3 regions of the Arthrobacter sp. 10N43 genome follow, and region 3 is predicted to be linked to each of the others. Evidence: riboswitches for the same ligand, from Rfam matches in the RefSeq annotation. Region 3 holds a riboswitch; each other region holds the start of a gene.
The links. A riboswitch is a leader RNA that binds a small molecule or an ion and turns the genes downstream of it on or off. The one in region 3 is predicted to bind thiamine pyrophosphate.
Positions count from the first base shown of each region.

Region 1: linked by a shared signal. The riboswitch ahead of thiC (phosphomethylpyrimidine synthase ThiC) and the one ahead of AC1DDO_RS19160 (ECF transporter S component) in region 3 are both predicted to bind thiamine pyrophosphate.
Region 2: linked by a shared signal. The riboswitch ahead of AC1DDO_RS02245 (bifunctional hydroxymethylpyrimidine kinase/phosphomethylpyrimidine kinase) and the one ahead of AC1DDO_RS19160 (ECF transporter S component) in region 3 are both predicted to bind thiamine pyrophosphate.

Region 1 covers NZ_JBFTIA010000020.1:19,195-23,838, reverse strand. The annotation lists gene AC1DDO_RS21780 (alpha/beta fold hydrolase) at 1-707, shown strand, start outside; gene thiC (phosphomethylpyrimidine synthase ThiC) at 704-2,524, opposite strand; TPP riboswitch at 2,520-2,627, opposite strand; gene AC1DDO_RS21770 (GNAT family N-acetyltransferase) at 2,705-3,205, shown strand; gene AC1DDO_RS21765 (amidohydrolase family protein) at 3,209-4,291, shown strand; gene AC1DDO_RS21760 (VOC family protein) at 4,372-4,644, shown strand, end outside.
Region 2 covers NZ_JBFTIA010000001.1:500,544-505,187, reverse strand. The annotation lists gene AC1DDO_RS02250 (Rne/Rng family ribonuclease) at 1-2,806, shown strand, start outside; TPP riboswitch at 2,951-3,048, shown strand; gene AC1DDO_RS02245 (bifunctional hydroxymethylpyrimidine kinase/phosphomethylpyrimidine kinase) at 3,031-4,644, shown strand, end outside.
Region 3 covers NZ_JBFTIA010000013.1:67,905-72,548, reverse strand. The annotation lists gene AC1DDO_RS19165 (ABC transporter ATP-binding protein) at 1-1,628, opposite strand, end outside; gene AC1DDO_RS19160 (ECF transporter S component) at 1,669-2,316, opposite strand; TPP riboswitch at 2,382-2,526, opposite strand; gene AC1DDO_RS19155 (heme-degrading domain-containing protein) at 2,714-3,250, shown strand; gene AC1DDO_RS19150 (DUF4235 domain-containing protein) at 3,292-3,555, shown strand; gene mnhG (monovalent cation/H(+) antiporter subunit G) at 3,665-4,048, opposite strand; gene AC1DDO_RS19140 (MrpF/PhaF family protein) at 4,038-4,316, opposite strand; gene AC1DDO_RS19135 (Na+/H+ antiporter subunit E) at 4,313-4,644, opposite strand, start outside.

The DNA.
Region 1 (4,644 bases), on a different contig from region 3:
ACGGGGATGGCAGCTTCGGCGCCGCCGCTTGGCCCAAGCAGCACGGAATGGCGCTGGACTACGACGCCCTGTTCCTGCGGAGGCACGGTTTTGATGCCGTCGCGGAACCGCTGGAAACCAACTTCGCCGCCGACGCCGCCATCGTGCTCGCCTCGCTGGCGGACGATGGCCGCGGCGAGGCCGGCGGCCATGTGGTGGCCCATTCGCAGGGCGCCATCGCCGCCATGATGGCCGCCGTCGAACGGCCCGACCTCGTCCAGTCGCTGACCCTGGTGGAGCCGGCCTGCCTGTCCTTGACCGCGGAACTCCCGGCCACCGCCGCGCACCGGGCCCTTATGCAGCCGCTCTACGATGTCCGGCACAACCTCAGCGACGAGGACTTCCAGCGCGAGTTCATCCGCCGCGCGTTCGCGGCCGAGGCCCCGGGGGCCACGACGCCGGAGGCGCTCCGCGCGGCGCGCCGGCTGCGGCTGCAGGCCCCGCCGTGGGAGGCGCCGCTGCAAATCGTGCCGGGCGTGCCGACGCTGGTCCTGACCGGCGGCTGGGAACCGCTGTATGAGGAAATCGCCGGCTACCTGCGCGAGACCGGCGCCCTGCACCGCACGGCCGCGGGCGGGCACCGGCCCCAGGATTCAACGGACGGCGACCGGACGATCCGATCGTTCATCGCCGAGGTCAGCCGGCACCAGCACGCCCGGGCCTGCTAGGACGCTGTCGGTCCGCCCACGGCAGGCTCCGGCAGGTAGACCTTGCCGCCGGAGGCGAGGAACTCGCTGCTCTTCGCCCGCATCCCGGCCGCCATCTGCGCCAGGGCAGCCTGCGAATCGACAGAACCATAGTTGCCGGTACCGTACTCATCCCGGATGTCCTGGCTGATCCGCATGGAGCAGAACTTGGGACCGCACATCGAGCAGAAGTGCGCGGTTTTGGCCGGCTCCGCGGGAAGCGTCTCGTCGTGGAAGGCCTCGGCCGTCACCGGGTCAAGGGACAGGGCGAACTGGTCCCGCCAGCGGAACTCAAACCGCGCCTTGGACAGGGCGTCGTCTCGTTCGTGGACGCCGGGGTGGCCCTTGGCGAGGTCGGCGGCATGGGCGGCGATCTTGTACGTGATCACCCCGGTCTTCACGTCATCCTTGTTCGGCAGCCCGAGATGCTCCTTGGGCGTGACGTAGCAGAGCATGGCGGTGCCAAAGCGGGCAATCTCGGTGGCGCCGATCGCCGAGGTGATGTGGTCATAACCGGGCGCAATGTCGGTGACCAGCGGCCCGAGCGTATAGAAGGGTGCGCCCTTGCAGAGTTCCTGCTGGCGTTCCACGTTTTCCCGGACCAGGTGGAAGGGCACGTGCCCGGGACCCTCCACCATGACCTGCACATCGAACTCCCAGGCCCGCTGCGTGAGCTCGGCCAGGGTGTCCAGCTCGGCGAACTGCGCCGCGTCGTTGGCATCCGCCGTCGCGCCGGGCCGCAGCCCGTCACCCAGGGAGAACGCGACGTCGTACTTCGCGAAGATTTCGCACAGCTCGTCGAAGTGGGTGTACAGGAAGTTCTCCTGGTGGTGCGCCAGGCACCAGCCGGCCATGATGGAGCCGCCGCGGGAGACGATGCCGGTGACCCGGTTGGCCGTCAGGGGCACATAGCGCAGCAGCACCCCGGCGTGGATGGTCATGTAGTCCACGCCCTGCTCGCACTGTTCGATCACGGTGTCCCGGAAGATCTCCCAGGTTAGGGCGTTGGCCTCACCGTTGACCTTCTCCAGCGCCTGGTAGATCGGGACGGTGCCGATGGGCACGGGGGAGTTGCGGATGATCCACTCGCGCGTGGTGTGGATGTCATCACCGGTGGAGAGGTCCATCACCGTGTCCGCGCCCCACTGCGTGGCCCACTGGAGTTTGTCGACCTCCTCGGCGATGGAGCTGGTCACGGCCGAGTTGCCGATGTTGGCGTTGATTTTCACCAGGAACGCCTTGCCGATGATCATCGGCTCCGATTCGGGGTGGTTGACGTTGTTAGGAATGATCGCGCGGCCCGCGGCCACCTCGCTGCGCACCAGCTCCACATCGCAGTTCTCGCGCAGCGCGACGAACCGCATTTCCTGGGTGATGACGCCGTCGCGGGCGTAGCGCATCTGCGTGACGGTCCTGCCCTCGACGGCGCGGCGCGGCACCGGGCGCCCGCCCTGCCATTCGGCCGACGCCGCACCCCGGCGGACCGCCGACTTGCCGTCATCGAGAAGCTCCCGTTCCCGGCCGGCGTAGGGTTCGGTGTCCGCCCTCGCCTCGATCCAGGGAGCCCGGAACGGCTCCAGCCCGCGGACCGGATCGCTGCCCGGGCCGGCCGTGCGGTAGACCCGGAACGGAGCGTTCGCGACACCGCCCGGGGAGGGTTCCAGGGCGATCTCGGTCACCGGGACGCGGATGCCGTGCTCCGGATCCGCGGTGAAGGCCAGCGAGTGGGACTTCAGCGACTGGGTAGTGACTGCTGGCTTCTTTTGGGCAGGGCTGTGCTGTGTTTCTGTGGTGCTCAAAGGATTACTCACTTCCTTCGCCGGCATTACCCGGACAGGTTCAACGGTCGCAGGCTGCGCTAGCCCGATCTCAGCCCCTGCAAGGGCACCCGTGTGGTCGTAGACGAAGCTACCACAGGCCCACTGGAAGCCTGCCGAGTGTGACGGCACCCGGCCAGGCGGCAGTGTTAGCGTGGAATTGTGACTCTGCCCGGGCCCGTGCCCCGCACCAGGACGGCGACGCCGGAAGACCTCGCGGCGCTGCCGGTTCTCGAGGCCGCGGCCGACCGCCTCCTTGAAGCGGCATTGGGGAACCAGGCGCTCCCGTCCCCGGAAATGACGACGCCGGTTGAGCCGCTCTTCGTACTGGTCGCCGGAAGCCCGCCTGTGGGATTCGCCCGCGTGGACGAAGTCGGCAGCCAGGCCCACCTGGAACAACTCTCCGTACATCCGGACTCTGCCGGACGGGGGATTGGGCGGTCCTTGGTTCACTCGGCCATCGACGCGGCCCGCGGCCGGGGCTATGCATGGATGACGCTGTGCACTTTCGCGGACGTTCCGTTCAATGCCCCGTTTTACGCAAGCTGCGGCTTTGAGGAACTCGCCGAGCCGGGGCCGGCATTGGGCGCCCTGCGGATCCACGAAGCGCAACTGGGCCTGGATGGGCTGGGCCGGCGGATCGTCATGCGGATTAGGCTGTAGGCCATGACCAGCATCATCGAGTTCACCGGCCCCATCCTCACCGCGGCGGACCAGGAACGCCGCGGGCTCTGGGCGGTGGACGGCCTGCTGACCTTCGACCGTCCCGCCGACGCGCCGGACCGCGTGCTGGACGGCTGGGTCATGCCCGGGCTCGTGGACGCACACTGCCACATCGGCCTTGGCCCGGGCGGGGACGTCTCCGAGGCCACCGCGGAATCCCAAGCCCTGGCGGACCGCGACGCCGGGACGCTGCTGGTCCGCGATGCCGGCGCCGTCCACGACACCCGCTGGCTCCAGCAGCGCCAGGACCTTCCCCGGATCATCCGCTCCGGCCGGCACATCGCCAGGGCCCGGCGCTACCTGCGCGGCCTGGCCGTCGAGGTCGAGCCCGGCGATCTCGTCGAGGCCGTACGGAAGCAGGCCCGTGCAGGCGATGGCTGGGTCAAGCTGGTGGGGGACTGGATCGACCGCGACGTCGGCGACCTCGCCGCCAGCTTTCCGGCCCGCACGGTCAAGGACGCCATCCAGGCCGCCCACGATGAAGGGGCCCGCGTCACCGCGCACTGCTTCGCCGAAAACACCCTGGATGACATGCTCGACGCCGGGATCGACTGCATCGAGCACGCCACCGGATTGCTGCCGCGGCACCTGCCGCGCTTCCTCGAACAGGGCGTCCCGATCGTGCCCACCCTGATCAACATCGCCACGTTCCCGGACATCGCGGCGCGGGCGGAGGCCAAGTTTCCGCGCTACGCCGCCCATATGCGCTCGCTGTGGGAGCGGCGCGCCGAGCGGGTCCTCGAAGCCTACGAGGCCGGGCTGGCCATCTATGCCGGGACCGACGCCGGCAGTGTCATCAGCCACGGCCGGATTGTCGACGAGATCCAGGCCCTGCACGCAGCCGGCCTGCCCGCCGCTGCCGCCCTCGACGCCGCGAGCTGGTCCGCGAGGACCTGGCTCGGCGCGGACTCCATCGGCGAAGCCGCAAGCGCCGATGTCCTGGTCACGCCAGAGGATCCGCGGAAAAATCCGGCGACGCTGCGGCAACTCAAGCACATTGTGTTGCGCGGCCACCTCATCCGCTAGGAATAAATTGAAGCTTCAAGTAATTTAACTCTATGACAGGTCACCGAGAGCCGGTGGCCCCAGAACACCGGAGCGTTTCAATGACCGCAGAAGCCAGCACCCAGGACCTCCTCCCTGCCGAACTCACCATGGGCACCGTGATGCTCAAGGTCGGCGACATGAAGCTCATGACCGATTACTACCAGCGCGCCCTCGGCTTGGAGGCGGTGGCCGAACAGGACGGCGGGCTCTACCTTGGCCGCCGGCAGAAACCGCTGGTCCATCTGGCCCCCGCGCCGGGCCTGAACCTGCCCTCCCGTGGCGAGGCCGGGCTGTTCCACACCGCCCTGCTCTTCGAGGACCAGCACTCCCTG
Region 2 (4,644 bases), on a different contig from region 3:
AGTAGAGAAGCCGGTCCGTCGCCGGGCCAGCCGGGCAAAGGCTGCACCGAAAACCGAAGAAGTACCCGCAGTAGCCGTCCCGGCCGAAGAAGCCGCCCCGGCTGAAGCTCAGCAGGCCGAAGCCACCGCCGAAGCCTCGGCGGAAACCCAGCCCGCCGTGGCCGCGCCCGAAGAAACCCCGGCCGACGAGCCGCAGGCCCGGCCCGAGGAAAGCCCGGCCGCCTCGCTGTTCATGGAACCCGGTGCCCTGACGTCCGTGATCTTCCAGGCCCCCGACCTCAGCACCGTGGTGCGCCCGGCCCCCGTTGCCGCAGCGGAGCCCGAAGACGAGGAAGGCGACGAGGACGAGGACGCCGGCAGCCGCCGTCGACGCCGCAGCCGCGGGCGGCGCGGGCGCACCCGCACCTCCGGCGAGTCCGAGACTGATTCAGAAGGCACCGACGAAGAGGGCGAGGAAGGCTCCGAAGCAACCCTCGAAGACGGCGTGACCTCCCGCCGCCGTCGTCGCCGCCGCCGCGGTGACCAGGACCTGGAGCTGACCGGCGGGGAAGGCGACGACCCGCCCAACACGGTGACCCGGGTCCGCGCGCCGCGGGCCATGGCCGAGGCGCCGGTGAACAACCGCGTCACCTCCGTCAAGGGCTCCACCCGCCTGGAAGCCAAGAAGCAGCGCCGCCGCGAATCCCGCGACACCGGCCGCCGCCGCACCGTCATCACCGAGGCCGAGTTCCTGGCCCGCCGCGAGTCCGTGGACCGGCAGATGATCGTCCGCCAGCGCGACGACAGAATCCAGATCGGTGTCCTCGAAGACGGCGTCCTGGCCGAGCACTTCGTGTCCAAGACCCAGCAGGATTCCCTGATCGGCAACGTCTACCTGGGCAAGGTCCAGAACGTTCTCCCGTCCATGGAAGCCGCTTTCGTGGACATCGGCCGCGGCCGCAACGCTGTGCTGTACGCCGGCGAAGTGAACTGGGAGTCCGTCAACCTCGAAGGCAAGCAGCGCCGGATCGAGAACGCGCTCAAGTCCGGCGACTCCGTACTGGTCCAGGTCACCAAGGACCCGGTCGGCCACAAGGGCGCCCGCCTCACCAGCCAGATCTCGCTGCCCGGCCGCTACCTCGTGTACGTGCCCGGCGGTTCCATGACCGGCATCTCCCGCAAGCTGCCCGACGTCGAACGCAACCGCCTCAAGCGGATCCTCAAGGACCGCCTGCCCGAGGACGCGGGCGTCATTGTCCGCACCGCGGCCGAGGGCGCTTCCGAGGAAGAGCTCACCCACGACATCAACCGGCTCCGCGCGCAGTGGGAAGGCATCGAGAGCCAGTCGACGTCCACCAAGATCCTCGCCCCCGAGCTGCTCTACGGCGAACCTGACCTGACCATCAAGGTGGTCCGCGACGTCTTCAACGAGGACTTCTCCAAGCTGATCGTCTCCGGCGAGGAAGCCTGGGACACCATCGAGGCCTACGTCACCTACGTGGCTCCGGACCTGGTGGGCCGGCTCGAGAAGTGGACCAAGGACACGGACATCTTCGCGGCCTGGCGCATCGACGAGCAGATCCACAAGGCCCTGGACCGCAAGGTCTTCCTGCCCTCTGGCGGGTCCCTGGTGATCGACCGCACCGAAGCCATGACCGTGGTGGACGTCAACACCGGCAAGTTCACGGGCTCCGGCGGCAACCTCGAGGAAACCGTCACCAAGAACAACCTGGAAGCGGCCGAGGAAGTGGTCCGGCAGCTGCGCCTGCGCGACATCGGCGGCATCATCGTGATCGACTTCATCGACATGGTGCTCGAATCCAACCGCGACCTCGTGCTGCGCCGCATGGTGGAGTGCCTGGGCCGGGACCGGACCAAGCACCAGGTGGCTGAGGTGACGTCGCTGGGCCTCGTGCAGATGACCCGCAAGCGGATGGGCACTGGGCTGCTGGAAGTCTTCGGCGAGCAGTGCGAGGCGTGCGCGGGCCGCGGCATCGTCACCCATGACGAGCCCGTGGAACACCGCCGCGCCAACACGGTCGCCGCGGAGCACTATGTGCCGCGCACCGAGGCGGCCCAGCCGGCTGCCCGCACCGAGCGCAAGAGCCGCCGCCGCGGCAGGGGAGGCCAGGGCCCCGAGTCCGCGCCGTCCACGCCCGCGGCCGTCCACGCCGAGCCCACCGAAGCTGAACGCCACGCCAAGGCTGAAGCCACCCGGGCTGCGCTGGCGAACATTGCCGCCGCGGCGCACGCCGCGCACCTGCACGATGGGGAGGCAGCCGCGGCCAGCGACGCCGGGGCCCGGCAGGCCGCCGTCGACGCCGTTACGCACCTCGCCGCCGCGGACGAAGCAGCCGGGCGTCCCGCGACCGTGCTGACGTTTGGCGGCGAGCAGGTTGCCCTGCCCTTCGTCGAGCACGCCGAGGACACCCAGGCACCGGCCCTGACCCTGGACCTGCTGACCGAGGCCTTCGCCAACCTGGGCGAGGCCGACGCCGGTGAGCAGGCCGACAAGCAGGCCGACAAGCAAGCCGCAGCCCAGGCACCCGCGGCCCCCGAGGCGCCGGCAGCCGCGCCCGCCTCGGAAGCCCCGGCTTCACCGGCAGCGGACACGACTCGTGGCCGCCGCGGACGCCGCAACCGCAGCGCCAGCCGTGCCCAGGGCGCAGCCAACGAGACCTCCGTGGAACACCGCGAGGCCACACGTCCGGCCGCGGCCGGGTCGGTTCACGAGGCCAAGGCGCCCGCCGCGGCCCAGCGGGCGTCCATCCCTGCCGGCAACGAGCCGATCATCCTCGGCGTCGGAGTACCGGCCTCGGAGCTGTAGTCCTCCGCGGCTGATCACGTCCCCGGCCGGTCACTTCGACTGGTTGGGGTGCGGGTCCGGGCCGAGCGGGCGTAACAATACGTCCGCTCGGCCCGGGCCCGCACGTGCGTTAACGGGGCAGCCCGGTGGCAACGGCTAGGCTGGAACACTGACACGGGGTGCCGCGCATCGGGCCGGCTGAGATCCAGACCCGTTGAACCTGTCCGGTTAGCACCGGCGAAGGGATGTCTGACTTGTCCGCGAAATCCAATCCGTCCGAATTGCCGCCCAGTGATTTTCAGCCGGGCAGTTTTCTGCCCGGCGGTTTCTTGCCCTCCGGTTTCTTGCCCTCTGGGGTCCGCCCGCCCGCGCCGCCGCGCATTCCCCGCGTGCTGGCGATTGCGGGGTCCGATCCGTCCGGCGGGGCCGGGATCCAGGCCGACCTCAAGAGCATCGCGGCGAATGGCGGCTACGGGATGGCCGCCATCACGGCCCTGACCGCCCAAAACACCCAGGGCGTGCGCGCCGTCCACGTACCCCCGGCGGCGTTCCTCACGGCCCAGCTGGAGGCCATCAGCGAGGACATCGGCATTGACGCAGTCAAGATCGGCATGCTCGGCGACGCCGGTGTGATCGACGCCGTCCGCACCTGGCTGGAGAAGGTGCGCCCCGCAGTCGTCGTCCTGGACCCCGTCATGGTCGCCACGAGCGGTGACCGGCTCCTGCAGGAATCGGCCGAGGCCGCCCTGCAGGCCCTCCTGCCGCTGGCGGACCTCATCACCCCGAACCTCGCCGAACTCGGAATCCTGCTCAAGGAACCCGTCGCGGCCGACTGGGCCGAGGCCCTGGCGCAGGGCAAACGGCTGGCCGCGCTGACCGGCGCCACCGTCCTGGTCAAGGGCGGGCACCTCCAGGGCGGGCTCGGGAATGACGGCGACGCCGGCTGCCCGGATGCGCTGGTCAACACCGGGGGCCTGCTCGGCACCGAAACGGTGGTGGTGCCGGGGGAGCGGATCGCGACGCGCAACAGCCACGGCACAGGCTGCTCCCTGTCCTCGGCCATGGCCACCGTGCAGGCCCGGGTGGGGGACTGGGAAGCGGCGCTGCGGGTGGTCAAGCCGTGGCTGCTGGGCGCACTCCGCGAAGCCTCGGTTCTGGACGTCGGCAACGGCAACGGCCCGGTCCATCACTTCCACCACGTCGGCCACAGTCATGTGGGCGACGCCGATGCGGGCCACGCTCCGGGGGAGGGCGAGTTCGCCGCGGCCCTGCGCGCGGGGGCCACCGCCGATCTTGACGCCATCTACGCCCTGGACTTCATCCGCGGCCTGGCCGACGGGACCCTGCCCGAGCACGAATTCGCCTACTACCTCGCCCAGGACGCCATCTACCTCAACGGCTACTCCCGGGTCCTGGCACGCGCCGCCGCGATCGCCCCCACCGAGGCCGAGCAGCTGTTCTGGGCCAGGTCCGCGCAGACCTGCCTGGAAGTCGAGTCCGAGCTGCACCGTACCTGGCTCAGCACCCGCCCCACGGGGGCCACCTTGGGCCCGGTAACGAAGTCCTACGTCGATCACCTGTTGGCCGCCTCGGTGTCCGGCAGCTACGGGGTCCTCGTGGCAGCGGCCCTCCCATGCTTCTGGCTCTACGCTGAGGTCGGCGCCACGCTGCACCGGGAGTTCCTTTCCGGCGGCGCACCCGCCGGGCATCCCTACGCCGACTGGCTGCGGACCTACGCCGATGAGGACTTCGCCGCAGCCACCCGGCAGGCCATCGCGTACATGGACACGGCGGCCCGGCAGGCATCCGGGCGCGAGCGGGAAGCCATGGCCCTGGCCTTCCGGCAGTCCTCACGCTAC
Region 3 (4,644 bases):
AGTTCAAGGTCCGGGCCGGGAGCGTCTGCGGCGGCAGTTTCCCGCGGCCGGAGGCGGAGTTCCGTGCCGCCAAGTACGGCGCTGAATTCGGCGTCGTGCGTCACGGACACGACGGCGGTGCCGGCGTCGAGGAGTTCGGACAGGAATGAGGCGAGTTCGGCCCAGGTGTTGGCGTCCTGGCCGAAGGTGGGCTCGTCCAGGACCAGCACCCGCGGATGCGCCGCGAGCACGGTGGCGACCGACAGGCGCCGCTTCTCGCCGCCGGAGAGCGTGTAGGGGTTGGCGTCGACGAGTTCCGTCAGCCGCAGCCGTTCCAGCAGCTCAGCGACGCGGTCTTCGCCGTAGCCGAGGTGGCGGGGGCCGAACATGAGCTCATCGAGGACCTTGCCGGTGACGAACTGGTGCTCGGGTTCCTGGAACACGGTTCCGATCCTGGCGATCAGCTGCTGGGCCTTCCACCGGTACGGGTCGGTTCCGGCGCCGCCCGCGGCACCCGCGCCGGGGCCGCCGCTGAGGCCCGCGCTGAGACCGCCGCTGAGACCAGGCGCGGCCGTGACCGTCCCCGCAACGGGCCGCAGGAGACCGGCGAGCGTCAGCGCCAGGGTGGACTTCCCCGAGCCGTTCGGCCCCGTGATGGTCAGGGCCTCCCCGGCACGGACCTGGGCAGATACCCCGGACTGGACCGGACGCGGCGCGATCGTGCGGAACCGCTCGCGCAGCCCGGCCCGCCGCGGCCGCTCGCGGGACACCGCGAGGCCTTCCGCCTCCAGCAGGAGCTGACCTGCGCCGGGCGCCTGCCGCCGCGCCCGCGTTGCCGGCACGTGGCCCGGGACCCACACGCCGGCACCGATGAGCATGTCCCGCGCCTGGGCCAGGACCCGGTCCGGCGGCCCGTCGATCAGGACCCCGGAGTCCGTGGCGGAGCCGGGCTGGAGCACCACGATCCGGTCAACCAGGTCCTTCCAGACCGCCACCCGGTGCTCCACGACCACCAGGGTGGCGCCGGTCTTGTCCAGGCAGCGGCCCACGGCGTCGCGGACCTCCAGAACGCCCGCGGGGTCCAGGTTGGCCGTCGGCTCATCAAGCAGCAGCAGCCCTGGCCGCATCGCGAGGATCCCGGCGAGCGCCAACCGCTGCTTTTGTCCCCCGGAGAGCGCCGACGTCGGATGGTCCAGCGGCAGCCTGCCCAGGCCGACGTCCTCGAGCGCCTCGCCCACCCGAGGCCAGATCTCCTCCGCCGGGACGGCGAGGTTCTCAGCCCCGAAGGCGACGTCGTCGCCGAGGCGGGACAGCACCACCTGCGTTTCCGGGTCCTGCTGCACCAGCCCGGCGCGGCCGCGCTGCGCCCGCGGCGGGACCCCGTCGATCAGCAGGCTTCCGGTCTCGTCGGAATCTTCGGAGTCGCCGGAGTCGCCGGAAGGCCCGGCCGGGCCGTCCCCCAGCACGCCGGCCAGGGCGTGGAGCAGCGTCGATTTGCCGGCGCCGGAGGGGCCGAGCAGGAGCACGCGCTCCCCCGGCCGGATGTCCAGGTCAAGGCCGCTGACCGCGGGCCGGGGCCTTCCGGCGTGCCGCCAGCCCCAGCCGCGGGCCGTGACGGCGGCCGGCCTGACTTCCGGTGAAGGTCTCATGAGTCGTCTGCAGGTTTCAGATGTAGGTTCAGCAGTCGACTCAGGAGAAGACGGGCTCCGTGGCGGCCTTGCGGGAGGCAAAGGAGCCCAGCACGCCTGTCTTGGCCAGGCCTCGGGTGGCGAGCCAGGACAGTCCGCCGGCAATCACTGCACCGGAGATGGTGGTGAAGACGATGTAGGCGAGCTTGTCGCCGGCTTCGTAGGCGATGTTCCAGCCCCACGGGAGGAAGGAATCGTTCAGGCCGCAGAAGAGGCCCGCACCCGCCCCGGCCAGCAGAGATACCGGCAGGTTGAACTTCGTGTAGAGGAAGGCCGCGAAGACCAGCTCCGCGCCAAGGCCCTGCAGCACACCGGAGATCAGCACCGTGGTGCCGTACTGGGAACCCATGATGAGCTCGCCCGTGGCCGCCACGCTCTCGCAGAAGAGCGCCGCACCCGGCTTGCGGATGATGAGCATGCCCAATACGGCCGGAATCATCCAGCCGCCGGCGTAGAGTCCGCTGAGCGGCGGGTAGATGGCGTTGACCGGGGTTGAAATCAGGTTCGCGCCCTGGGACCAGGCCCAGAAGATGACGCCGCCGGCAACGGCGATCAAGGCGGCCACCACAATGTCCACCACACGCCAGGTGTAGTTGCGGCGGGCGGCTGGGCGGCTGGTGGAACCATGCTGTGCTGAAATATCTGTCATGTCGTCCTCCTGAGGAACAGGAGGGGAGGATGCTCCGGCCGGTTCGGCTTCCGCCGCCCTCCGCGCACCCTGAGATCTCGACTCCCTTGCGCCGGTACTAACCGGATCAGGTTCGAGGGTCTGCGGCTGTCCGCACTCTCAGCGCCCACCAGCGGTTTTCCCCGGATTTTTCCGGCGATGCCCGACGGCGGCGCTCCCCTGTCGTAAATTATTCTGCCCTTGTGGGCTGGCTCAGTTTACACCCGGACGGCCGGGTTTTCAGTGGCGTGCCGTCACAATCCGCGGCCGGGCAAAGCCGGTCGCCGCGGCCGGGAATTGCCGCTTGGTAGAGTCGACGTGTCGGACACCCGGACCCGCCTGCGGGCGGCCCAGTCACGCACCGGAAAGCTGGACTATTTTGACGCTCACACCAGATCCCTCCGGGGAATACGACCCCGATTCGAGCGAGCCGCAGCCGCAGGGATCCCTCGCGGCGCTCATCGGCCGCGTGCTGGCCGAGATGGAGGCCCTCCAGTTCGCCTCGTTCAGCAAGGACGATGCCCTGGACCTCGGACTCCTCCTCGTAGAGCTGGGCAGGCAACGCTCGCTGCCCATCGCCGTCGACATCACCAAGGGCGAGCAGGTGCTCTTCCACGCCGCGCTGGACGGCGCCACGCCGGACAACGAACGCTGGATCAACGCCAAGAAGCGCACGGCCATGCGTTACGAGGTCCCGTCCCTGCTGGTGGGCCTGCGCGCCCGCGCTGCCGGCGGCAGGATCGAGGACAACGCCTGGTTCGACCAGATGGAGTTCGCCGCCCACGGCGGAGCGTTTCCCATTTACGTCCGCGGCACGGGCGCCGTCGCGGTCGTCACCGTCTCCGGCCTGCCCCAGAAGGCGGACCACGATCTTGTTGTCGAGGCCCTGCGGAACGTCCTCACACCGGAACGCTAGGCTGGGGGTAGCCCCTGTTCCCGCCCCAAGGAGACCGAAGAATGACCATCCTCATCAAGCTGCTCGGCACTGGCGTCAGCCTCGCGGCCGGCTTTGCCGGCACCAAGCTGGTGGACACCATCTGGGAAAAGTCCACGGGCAACAAGCCGCCCAAGGGCCACGACGACGACGTCCCCACCACGCTGCGCACGGCATTGACGTTCGCCCTGATCTCGGCATCGGTCAGCGCCATCATCCAGGTGCTCGCCAACCGCGGCACGCAGCGGGCGATCACCCGCTTCTCCAAAACCCAGGACATCGTCTAAACAGGCATCGTATGGCCGGACATCGTCAGGGCGGCTCGGGCTGCGCGGACCTGGCTGGACGGACCTGGCTGGCCCCCTCCGGATTAGACGCTGCGGTCAGCCGTTTCGGTCAGCCGGCGTCGCCGTCGTCCGCTCCGTGCTTGGCGGCCGCCTGCTGGACCACTGCCTCGAGCTCGTCGGAGGTCAGCAGCTCCGGGTGCAGGTGCTTGGTCCGGTAACCGGCCCGGCCCACCATGTGGGCCGATACGGGGACGGTCAGCAGCTGGAAGAGCCACGCCACCACCAGCACGGGCCACACCCACCAGGTGCGCATCTGCAGGCCAAGGGCCGCCAGCAGCAGGAACAGTCCCAGGACCTGCGGTTTGGTGGCGGCATGCATCCGGCTCATGAGGTCCGGGAAGCGCAACAGCCCGACAGCGGCGCCGAGGGACATGAGGGCGCCGGTCACCATGAACACGGCCGAGACGGAGTCGATCACTGTGTCAGGATTCACGGACGCTCTCCCTCCGGTCGGCCACGAACCGGGCGAAGGTGACCGAGCCGACGAAGCCGATCAGGGAGATCGCCACCAGCAGCATCAGGTTGTTCAGGTGCCGGTTGGCAGCCATGTCGATGCACAGGGCCGCGCCGAAGATGGCCAGCAGCACGTCGGCGGCGAGGACACGGTCCAGCAGTGAGGGGCCCCGCGCGATCCGGATGATCGCCCCCAGCGCGGCAAGGGAAAGTACGACGGCGGTCACCGTCAGGACGATCTGCATCATGCGGTGACCTCCTGGGTAAGGGCGGAGAGTTCGTCTTTGGAGCCCATGATCCTGATCAGCCCCGCCTCGGTGTCCCGGACCTCCTTGCGCAGCTTGGCCGCGTCCTGGGCGTTGCGGACGTTGATGCCGTGGATGTAGAGCGTGGACGTGGACCTGTCCACCTCCACCACAAGGGATCCCGGAATCAGGGAGATCACGTGCCCGGTGGCCGTGACCAGGAGGTCGGAATGGCTCCGCAGCGGCACGGCGACGATTGCGCTGACGACTTTGGGGCCGCGGGCCACGGCGAGGTACAGGACCTGGAAGCTGGCCGCGACGACTTTTCCTA